One region of the Citrobacter portucalensis genome, then DNA from elsewhere that is predicted to be linked to it. Evidence: predicted binding sites of a transcription regulator. Region 1 holds the regulator's gene; the other holds the start of a gene.
What was found. The regulator PurR, encoded in region 1, represses purine synthesis genes. The targets are predictions, from matches to a motif close to CANGCAAACGTTTGCNTG.
Positions count from the first base shown of each region.

Region 2: a site for PurR is predicted at 3,156-3,173, ahead of glyA (serine hydroxymethyltransferase). Genes of this name have one in related genera too.

Region 1 is NZ_CP092466.1:2,768,611-2,773,871, forward strand. Features, by position in the region: gene sodB (superoxide dismutase [Fe]) at 1-531, shown strand, start outside; gene LY264_RS13465 (MFS transporter) at 571-1,740, opposite strand; gene cydH (cytochrome bd-I accessory subunit CydH) at 1,916-2,005, opposite strand; gene purR (HTH-type transcriptional repressor PurR) at 2,303-3,328, shown strand; gene punR (DNA-binding transcriptional activator PunR) at 3,325-4,257, opposite strand; gene punC (purine nucleoside transporter PunC) at 4,370-5,261, shown strand, end outside.
Region 2 is NZ_CP092466.1:1,367,327-1,372,587, forward strand. Features, by position in the region: gene glrR (two-component system response regulator GlrR) at 1-1,272, shown strand, start outside; gene glnB (nitrogen regulatory protein P-II) at 1,333-1,671, shown strand; gene hmpA (NO-inducible flavohemoprotein) at 1,773-2,963, opposite strand; gene glyA (serine hydroxymethyltransferase) at 3,290-4,543, shown strand; gene hcaD (phenylpropionate dioxygenase ferredoxin reductase subunit) at 4,636-5,261, opposite strand, start outside.

The DNA of each region.
Region 1 (5,261 bases):
CACATTTCTGCCGAAACGCTGGAATATCACTATGGCAAACACCATCAAACCTACGTGACCAATCTGAACAATCTGATTAAAGGCACGGCGTTTGAAGGCAAATCACTGGAAGAGATCGTTCGTAGCTCTGAAGGCGGTGTATTCAATAACGCAGCACAAGTATGGAACCACACGTTCTACTGGAACTGCCTGGCACCAAACGCAGGTGGTGAACCGACCGGTAAACTGGCTGATGCAATTGCCGCCTCCTTTGGCAGCTTTGCAGATTTCAAAGCGCAGTTCACCGATGCCGCTATCAAAAACTTCGGTTCTGGCTGGACCTGGCTGGTAAAAGGAACGGATGGCAAACTGGCTATCGTCTCCACCTCCAACGCAGGTACTCCGCTGACTACCGACGCGACGCCGCTGATGACCGTTGACGTATGGGAACACGCCTACTACATCGATTATCGCAATGCCCGTCCTGGCTACCTGGAACATTTCTGGGCACTGGTGAACTGGGAATTTGTTGCGAAGAACTTCGCAGCATAAAAAAGATAACGCAGAAGGACTTCCTTCTGCGTTTTTGCATTAATTCGCGGTAGTGAAAGCCTCTTCAGGCTGTCTTCTTGCGGAAATGAACACCAGTAGCAGCGCAAGACCCGCCACAATCGCCCCCATCACCGGTACAAAACTGTAGCCCAGGCCGCCAGATATCACCGCCCCACCGGCCGCAGCCCCCAGAGCGTTCCCCAGATTAAACGCGCCAATATTGACTGACGATGATAATCCAGGCGCTTCGCTGGCAACGCGCATCACACGCATCTGCAACGGTGGAACGACCGCAAACGTCGCCGCGCCCCAGACCACCATACTGACCGCCGCTCCCAGCTCATTACGCGCAAGGAAAGGAATGGCCAGCATAATAACCATCAGCAGCAGTAAAAAGCCTTTCAGCGTACCGTTGACTGAACGGTCAGCCAGTTTGCCGCCAAAATAGTTACCGATCGAGAAGCCAACGCCTATCAACACCAGCATCCCGGTAACAAATGCCGGTGTAGCATGAGTGATAGTATGCAGAACCGGCGAGATGTAGGTATACAGCGTGAACATCGCCCCTGCACCCAGTACGGTAGTCAGTAACGCCGACAACACCTGTGGGCGCATCAACACCGCCAGTTCGCTTCGGACATCCGGGCGCTCTCCTGCTCCACCCTTGGGTAATGAGAAGAACAGGCTGACCATCGCAATGACGCCCAGCCCCGCAGTGGCCATAAACGACATGCGCCAGCCGATGGTTTCACCAAGCCAGGTCGCCGCCGGAACGCCGCCAATATTGGCGATGGTTAACCCCATAAACATCGTTGCCACGGCGCTGGCCTGCTTATGTTTGGGTACCACACTGGCTGCAACCACAGAACCGAGACCAAAAAAGGCTCCATGGTTAAGACTGGTCAAAATACGCGATAGCATCAGCGTGGTGTAATCCGGCGAGATAGCCGAAAGAACATTACCCAGCGTGAAAATCGCCATCAGGAATATCAAAGCATTACGTCGCGCACGATGAGACAGCAGCAATGTCATCAGCGGTGCACCTACCATCACACCTACCGCATAAGCGCTGATCAGCATGCCAGCCGCCGGAATCGAGACGTCCACACCTTTGGCAATGACGGGCAACAACCCCATTGGCGAAAACTCGGTGGTGCCAATACCAAACGCCCCGATTGCCAGCGCCAGTAAAGGGTAATTGATTTTCATATTTCGACTCCATATCGTCGAGCCGTGGCACGACATAAAATAAGAGTCAAAAGCATGACATTGATCGCAAAATTAATAAAGTTAACAAAACTGCAAAAGACTTTTGCTTATTCGCAAACAATAGCGGGGAAAAACGAGTCGAAGGGATGAGGGAGAGCTAACTCCCTCGGGGAAATCAATGCAGCGCTGCGGTCAGACCACCCGCGACGATCAAACCCAGAACAATAATGGTAGTCACTAACGAAAATTTCAGATCGGTGCTCATCAAGTTTTCTCCTTTTTATTCCCACACAAAAAGTGATATTGCGCATTTTTACACACTTGAAAGCAAAAATCTCTCACGATTTATATTGATAACTGCTTTTAACTCTTCCCCTTTTCGTTAAGATCAGACAAAATTCCACGCTTACTTGATTAGCGTACCGGCCATTGACCCCTTCCTGACGTTCCGTGTCGTTTTCCCGGCGTGCCGCAACCCTTACGTTGCGATAAGGGTGTGTAAAGGCAAACGTTTACCTGGAGTATTCTCAGGAGCTTAGGATATGGTCTGGAGTGAGATGTAATGGCAACAATTAAAGATGTAGCGAAGCGAGCAAACGTTTCCACTACAACCGTATCACACGTAATTAACAAGACGCGCTTTGTCGCGGAAGAAACACGTAATGCTGTCTGGGCAGCAATCAAAGAACTGCACTATTCTCCGAGCGCAGTTGCCCGCAGCCTGAAGGTAAATCACACCAAGTCTATCGGCTTGCTGGCGACCAGCAGCGAAGCGGCCTATTTCGCCGAAATTATCGAAGCCGTTGAGAAAAACTGTTTCCAGAAAGGCTATACCCTGATCCTGGGTAACGCATGGAACAGTCTCGAAAAACAGCAGGCTTATCTGTCGATGATGGCGCAAAAGCGCGTTGATGGTCTGCTGGTGATGTGTTCTGAGTATCCGGAGTCGCTGCTTTCGATGCTCGGAGAGTATCGCCATATCCCGATGGTCGTCATGGACTGGGGCGAAGCAAAAGCCGACTTTACTGATACGGTCATTGATAACGCCTTCGAAGGCGGTTACATGGCGGGCCGGTATCTGGTAGAACGCGGTCATCGTGAGATTGGCGTGATCCCTGGCCCAATGGAACGTAACACCGGGGCCGGGCGTCTGGCTGGCTTTATGAAAGCGATGGAAGAAGCGCTGATTAAAGTGCCTGAAAACTGGATTGTCCAGGGCGATTTTGAGCCTGAATCCGGCTACCGCGCCATGCAGCAAATTCTGTCGCAGTCTCATCGTCCGACCGCGGTCTTCTGCGGTGGCGATATTATGGCAATGGGTGCGCTGTGCGCCGCTGACGAAATGGGACTGCGCGTACCGCAGGATGTCTCACTCATCGGCTACGACAACGTGCGCAACGCCCGCTTCTTCACGCCGGCCTTGACGACCATTCACCAGCCGAAGGATTCACTGGGTGAAACGGCCTTCAACATGCTGTTAGACCGTATCGTGAATAAACGTGAAGAGTCACAGTCTATCGAAGTGCATCCACGCCTGGTTGAGCGTCGCTCCGTTGCCGACGGTCCGTTCCGCGATTACCGCCGTTAAGCCTGTTGTGCGGGAGTCTCATCTGGCTCCCGCAGCCATTCCTTGTTCAACGTTTCACTATCTCCTAAATAGTCCAGCAGCCAACTCAATGCCGGTGACGTATCGTTCTGCTGCCATGTCAGGCAGCATGCGGCATCAGGAAAAGGGTTCTCCAGTTGCAGCGCAACCCATTTACCGCTATCGATCCACGGCTTGGCAAAATGCGTCGGTACCATGCCCACGCACAATCCCGCGGACAAACAGGTCGCAGAAGATTCCCAGTCCGGCACGACGACGCGCTTTTGGTTGTCCAGCAGCCAGGTAATACGCTTCGGCAATGTTCGGGAGGTATCTTCGCGCACCAGTGACGGCCAGTTGCGCAACGTGTCATCACTTAACGGTCCAGGCATTGACGCTAGTGGATGATGGCTGGCTACCACGCAGCTCCAGCTCAGCATTCCCATATCGCGGAAGGTATAGCGCCCCCCGACCGGAATGGCCTGTGTGGCCCCGATGGCCAGCTCCACACGCCCATCAGACAGTGCGTCCCACACGCCGTTAAACACTTCCTGAAAAACTAACAACTCCACATCATCAAAGTGACGGTAGAAATCCACGATCATCTGTCGGGTACGATCCGGGCGGACAATGTTATCGACGGCGATCGCCAGCTGTCCGCGCCAGCCGTTGGCAATTTGCTGACATTGCTGGCGCGTGATCTGCATTTTTTTGATAACAGAGCGGCCTTCTTTTAAAAACCATGCCCCGGCAGGCGTTAATTCCACATCCCGATGGCGTCGCTCAAAAAGTGGCACCGCCAGCCACTCTTCCAGCTGGCGCACGGTGTAGCTTACCGCCGAAGGTACACGGTGCAGCTCCTGCGCGGCCGAACTAAAACTGCCGTTACGCGCAACCGCATCAACCACTTCAAGTGAATATTCCGACCACATATTCTGCCTGCAAAAAATTTGAAATCAGTAAGCAAATATTAGCGTTTCACAGCGAGAATTACACTCACTACACTCAGCGGCATTGTTCTACTGCTAAAAAAGAGAAATGATGATGCAACCTGGGAAAGGGTTTTTAGTCTGGCTGGCAGGTCTTAGCGTGCTCGGTTTTCTGGCAACGGATATGTATCTACCCGCCTTTGCTGCTATTCAGTCCGATCTGCAAACACCTGCATCTGCCGTCAGCGCCAGCCTGAGCTTGTTCTTAGCGGGGTTTGCCGTCGCGCAACTGCTGTGGGGGCCGCTTTCTGACCACTATGGCCGCAAGCCTATTTTGCTGCTGGGTTTATCTATCTTCGCACTGGGCAGTCTGGGCATGCTATGGGTTGAAAACGCCACTGGTCTGCTGGTACTGCGATTTGTTCAGGCCGTTGGCGTCTGTGCGGCATCGGTTATCTGGCAAGCGCTGGTTACCGATTATTATCCTTCACAAAAAGTAAACCGCATCTTTGCCACTATTATGCCGCTGGTCGGGTTATCTCCTGCACTCGCCCCGCTATTAGGTAGTTGGATCCTGGTACATTTTTCCTGGCAGGCCATTTTTGCCACTCTGTTTGCCATTACTCTGATTCTGATGCTTCCGGCTCTGCGTCTAAAGCCAACGGCTAAAGCGCGCGATGACAGCCAGGATAAACTGACTTTCGCCACCTTGCTGCGCTCGAAAACTTACCGTGGAAACGTGCTGATTTATGCCGCCTGTTCCGCGAGCTTTTTCGCATGGCTGACGGGTTCCCCGTTCATCCTCAGCGAAATGGGTTATAGCCCAGCGGTAATTGGTCTGAGCTATGTTCCGCAAACTATCGCCTTCTTAATTGGTGGTTACGGCTGTCGTGCAGCGCTGCAAAAATGGCAGGGTCGTCAGCTGCTGCCCTGGTTACTCATTCTGTATGCCTTCAGCGTTGTAGGCACCTGGGCGACCGGCTTTATTCATCATGTTGCATTGGCTG
Region 2 (5,261 bases), 1.4 Mb from region 1:
GGAATGCGACTGACCAGCGAAGGCTACAGCGTTGTGACCGCGGAAAGTGGGCAGGAAGGGTTACGGGTGCTGAACCGTGAAAAAGTGGATCTGGTTATTAGCGATCTGCGCATGGATGAAATGGATGGCATGCAGCTGTTTACTGAAATCCAGAAAGTACAGCCAGGGATGCCGGTGATTATCCTGACCGCTCACGGCTCCATCCCTGACGCCGTTGCGGCGACCCAGCAAGGGGTGTTCAGTTTTCTCACTAAGCCAGTCGACAAGGACGCGTTGTATCACGCGATTGACGGGGCGCTGGAACAGTCTGCGCCCGCCACCGATGACAGCTGGCGCGAATCTATCGTTACCCGCAGCCCGCTGATGCTACGCCTGCTGGAACAGGCGCGAATGGTGGCGCAATCGGACGTTAGCGTCTTGATCAACGGTCAAAGCGGAACCGGGAAAGAAGTTTTCGCTCAGGCTATTCACAACGCCAGCCCACGCAGCCAAAAACCTTTCATTGCCATTAACTGCGGCGCGTTGCCGGAACAACTGCTGGAATCAGAACTGTTTGGTCATGCGCGCGGTGCTTTTACCGGTGCGGTGAGCAATCGTGAAGGGCTGTTTCAGGCCGCAGAAGGCGGTACGCTGTTTCTCGATGAGATTGGCGATATGCCTGCGCCGTTACAGGTGAAACTGCTGCGCGTATTGCAGGAACGAAAAGTCAGACCGTTGGGCAGTAACCGCGATATCGACATTGACGTGCGGATCGTTTCTGCGACCCACCGCGATTTACCCAAAGCGATGGCACGGGGCGAATTTCGCGAGGATTTGTACTATCGCCTCAATGTGGTGAGCCTGAAGATCCCTGCGCTGGCCGAGCGTACGGAAGATATTCCGCTGCTGGCGAACCATCTGCTGCGCCAGTCTGCTGAACGGCACAAACCGTTCGTACGCGCCTTTTCAACCGATGCCATGAAGCGATTAATGACCGCCAGTTGGCCGGGCAACGTGCGTCAGCTGGTCAACGTAATTGAGCAGTGCGTGGCGTTGACCTCTTCGCCGGTGATCAGCGACGCGCTGGTGGAGCAGGCGCTGGAAGGGGAAAACACCGCGCTGCCGACCTTTGTTGAGGCGCGTAACCAGTTTGAGCTCAACTATCTGCGTAAGCTGCTGCAAATCACCAAGGGCAATGTGACCCACGCGGCAAGAATGGCGGGGCGCAACCGCACCGAATTCTATAAATTGCTTTCTCGGCACGAGCTGGATGCAAACGATTTCAAAGAATAAATCTGCGGATTATGTTAGCTTTATTCGATCAAAAGACAGGCGACCTTTTCAAGGAATAGCATGAAAAAGATTGATGCGATTATTAAACCCTTCAAGCTGGACGACGTCCGCGAAGCGCTGGCAGAAGTCGGCATTACCGGTATGACTGTGACAGAAGTGAAAGGTTTTGGCCGTCAGAAAGGCCATACCGAGTTGTACCGTGGCGCGGAATATATGGTGGATTTTCTGCCGAAGGTAAAAATTGAAATTGTGGTTACCGACGACATCGTCGATACCTGCGTCGACACCATTATCCGTACTGCCCAGACCGGCAAAATTGGTGACGGTAAGATTTTTGTCTTCGATGTGGCACGCGTTATTCGTATTCGTACCGGTGAAGAAGACGACGCGGCAATCTAAGCCGCGCCGTTAATTTGTAGGCCTGATAAGCGTAGCGCATCAGGCAGAGTGATTGCCGGATGGCGGCGTAAACGCCTTATCCGGCCTACTCGCGTAACACATTACAAGACTTTGTGCGGACCGAAGCATTCGTAATGAATGTTCTCGTTTTTCACGCCCAGACCGACCAGCTGCTTCGCGGCGAACTGCATGAAACCAACCGGACCGCACAGATAAAACTGCATCGCCGGATCGCTGATTGCGCTTTCCAGTTTGTTCAAATCCATCAGACCTACGCTATCAAACGCACCTTTCGCACGATCGGCTTCGGTTGGCTCACGATACCAGGTGTGTGCGCTAAAGCGTGGCAGCGTTTTGCCGAGTTCGTTGACTTCATCAGCGAAGGCATGCACGTCACCATTTTCTGCCGCGTGGAACCAGTTAACCTGCGCCGTATGCTTCGCTTTTGCCAGCGTATCCAGCATCGCCAGCATTGGGGTTTGTCCCACGCCCGCGGAGATCAGAGATACCGGGGTGTCGGTCGCGACGTCCATAAAGAAATCGCCCGCAGGTGCGGCCAGGTGAACAACGTCGCCAACATTCGCATGGTTGTGCAGCCAGGTTGAAACCTGACCACCGTCCTCACGCTTAACCGCAATACGGTAGCCTTTGCCATCGGGTTTACGGGTCAGTGAGTACTGACGAATTTCCTGATGCGGGAAACCTTCCGGCTTTAACCAGACGCCCAGATATTGCCCCGGATGATATTCAGCCACTGCGCCACCGTCGACAGGTTCAAACTCAAAGCTGGTGATAAGTGCACTGCGTGGGTTTTTTGCCACGATGCGGAAAGGACGGGTACCTTCCCAGCCGCCATTTTTATTGGCATTTTCGCTGTAAATCTGCGCTTCACGGTTGATGAAAACGTTCGCCAGCACGCCATATGCTTTGCCCCACGCATCCAGAACTTCCTGGCCTGGGCTGAACATTTCGTCCAGCGTTGCCAGTAAATGGCCACCCACGATGTTGTACTGCTCGGGTTTAATCTGGAAGCTGGTATGCTTCTGTGCGATTTTCTCAACAGCCGGCAACAGTGCCGCCAGATTTTCGATATTGCTGGCATACGCGGCAATAGCATTAAACAGCGCTTCACGCTGATCGCCATTACGCTGATTACTCATGTTGAAGATTTCTTTCAGCTCTGGGTTATGCGTAAACATGCGGTCGTAGAAATGGGCGGTCAGCTTCGGGCCTGTTTCAACCAGCAGGGGAATGGTGGCTTTCACTGTAGCGATGGTTTGTGCGTCAAGCATACGGTCTTCCTTTATCTGAGACTTTAATGATGTATGTCAAATGCATCTTATAAAAAATACCCCTGCATTGTAAATGGTTCTTTGTAACTTTGCGTTGTAAAGGTTACATCGTGAAAAATCTGCATCACAAACCTGAAAAGAAATCCGTTGAAATTCAGCAGACCTTTGTTCTCCAAAGCCTTGCGTACCATGAAGGTAATCGTTTGCGTAAAATCCTTTGTCAAGACCTGTTATCGAAGAATGATTCGGTTATACTGTTCGCCGTTGTCCTACGGACCGCCTTTTAAGGCCGAAAATTTTATTGTTAGCTGAGTCAGGAGATGCGGATGTTAAAGCGTGAAATGAACATTGCCGATTATGATGCCGAACTGTGGCAGGCTATGGAGCAGGAAAAAGTACGTCAGGAAGAGCACATCGAACTGATCGCCTCCGAAAACTACACCAGCCCGCGTGTTATGCAGGCGCAGGGTTCTCAGCTGACCAACAAATATGCTGAAGGTTATCCGGGCAAGCGCTACTACGGCGGTTGCGAGTACGTTGATATCGTTGAGCAACTGGCTATCGATCGTGCAAAAGAGCTGTTTGGCGCTGACTACGCTAACGTACAGCCGCACTCTGGTTCTCAGGCTAACTTCGCTGTTTATACCGCTCTGCTGCAACCGGGCGATACCGTTCTGGGTATGAACCTGGCACAAGGCGGCCACCTGACTCACGGCTCCCCAGTTAACTTCTCCGGCAAACTGTACAACATCATTCCTTACGGTATTGATGAGTCCGGTAAAATTGACTACGAAGACATGGCTAAGCAGGCCAAAGAGCACAAACCGAAGATGATCATCGGCGGCTTCTCTGCTTACTCCGGTGTTGTTGACTGGGCAAAAATGCGTGAAATCGCTGACAGCATCGGCGCATATCTGTTCGTCGATATGGCGCACGTTGCGGGTCTGATTGCCGCAGGCGTTTATCCGAACCCGGTTCCACACGCACACGTTGTGACCACCACCACCCACAAAACCCTGGCGGGTCCACGCGGTGGCCTGATCCTGGCGAAAGGCGGTGACGAAGAGCTGTACAAAAAACTGAACTCTGCTGTGTTCCCAAGTGCGCAGGGCGGCCCGCTGATGCACGTGATCGCGGCGAAAGCTGTGGCGCTGAAAGAAGCGATGGAGCCTGAGTTCAAGGTTTATCAACAGCAGGTTGCCAAAAACGCCAAAGCGATGGTGGAAGTGTTCCTGAACCGTGGCTACAAAGTGGTTTCTGGCGGTACTGAAAACCACCTGTTTCTGCTGGATCTGGTTGATAAAAACCTGACCGGTAAAGAAGCTGACGCCGCGCTGGGCCGTGCTAACATCACCGTTAACAAAAACAGCGTACCGAACGATCCGAAGAGCCCGTTTGTGACTTCCGGTATCCGTATCGGTTCTCCGGCTGTGACTCGCCGTGGCTTTAAAGAAGCTGAAGTGAAAGAGCTGGCTGGCTGGATGTGTGACGTTCTGGACAACATCAATGACGAAGCTGTTATCGAGCGCGTCAAAGGTAAAGTGCTGGATATCTGTGCACGTTTCCCGGTTTACGCGTAAGTCATACGGATTGCCAGATGGTGGTGTAAACACCTTTTCCGGCCTACAGGTAACTCACATGTAGGCCGGATAAACGAAGTGCCATCCGGCAGTTATATTGACTTAAGCAAGATTGTTTCATCGATTAAAGTCGCCACTGGCGGCTTTTTCTTTGCCTGAATCCATTTTCTCAATAAACGTATTTCTCGGCCCTGATTCAACGTTACTGCCCCAACAATCACGCCATCCTGTAGGTTAAACCATATTGCTCTCTGCGCATCTGAATTGCCGCGTATGAGCCAGTTCTCACCCTGCATTTCGCCGATAAACTGTAGATTATCACGGTACTGATCGGTCCAGAACCAGCCCAGCGTTGCTGCTGGCTGCGGTTGATTGAGCATCGCGGCGGCGGCAACCTGTGCCTGAAAATTGGCGTTTTCCCAGCTTTCCACGCGTACTAACGAACCGTCATCCTGGCGCGTTATTGCTACGTCACCGGCGGCGAAAATCGCGGGATCGGAGGTGGTGCAGGCGGCATCAACGATAATGCCGTTCACTGTCTCCAGTCCCGCTTCGCGGGCCAGCATATCGTTCGCCACGATACCGATACCATAGATCACCGCATCGGCGGTGAGAGTTTCGCCGTTTTGCAGCATGAGCGAGAGACACTCTCCCGCTTCGGCATGCTCAATAGCGCTGTTAAGCAGTACCCGCACGCCCGCAAGTTGGTGGCGGGCTA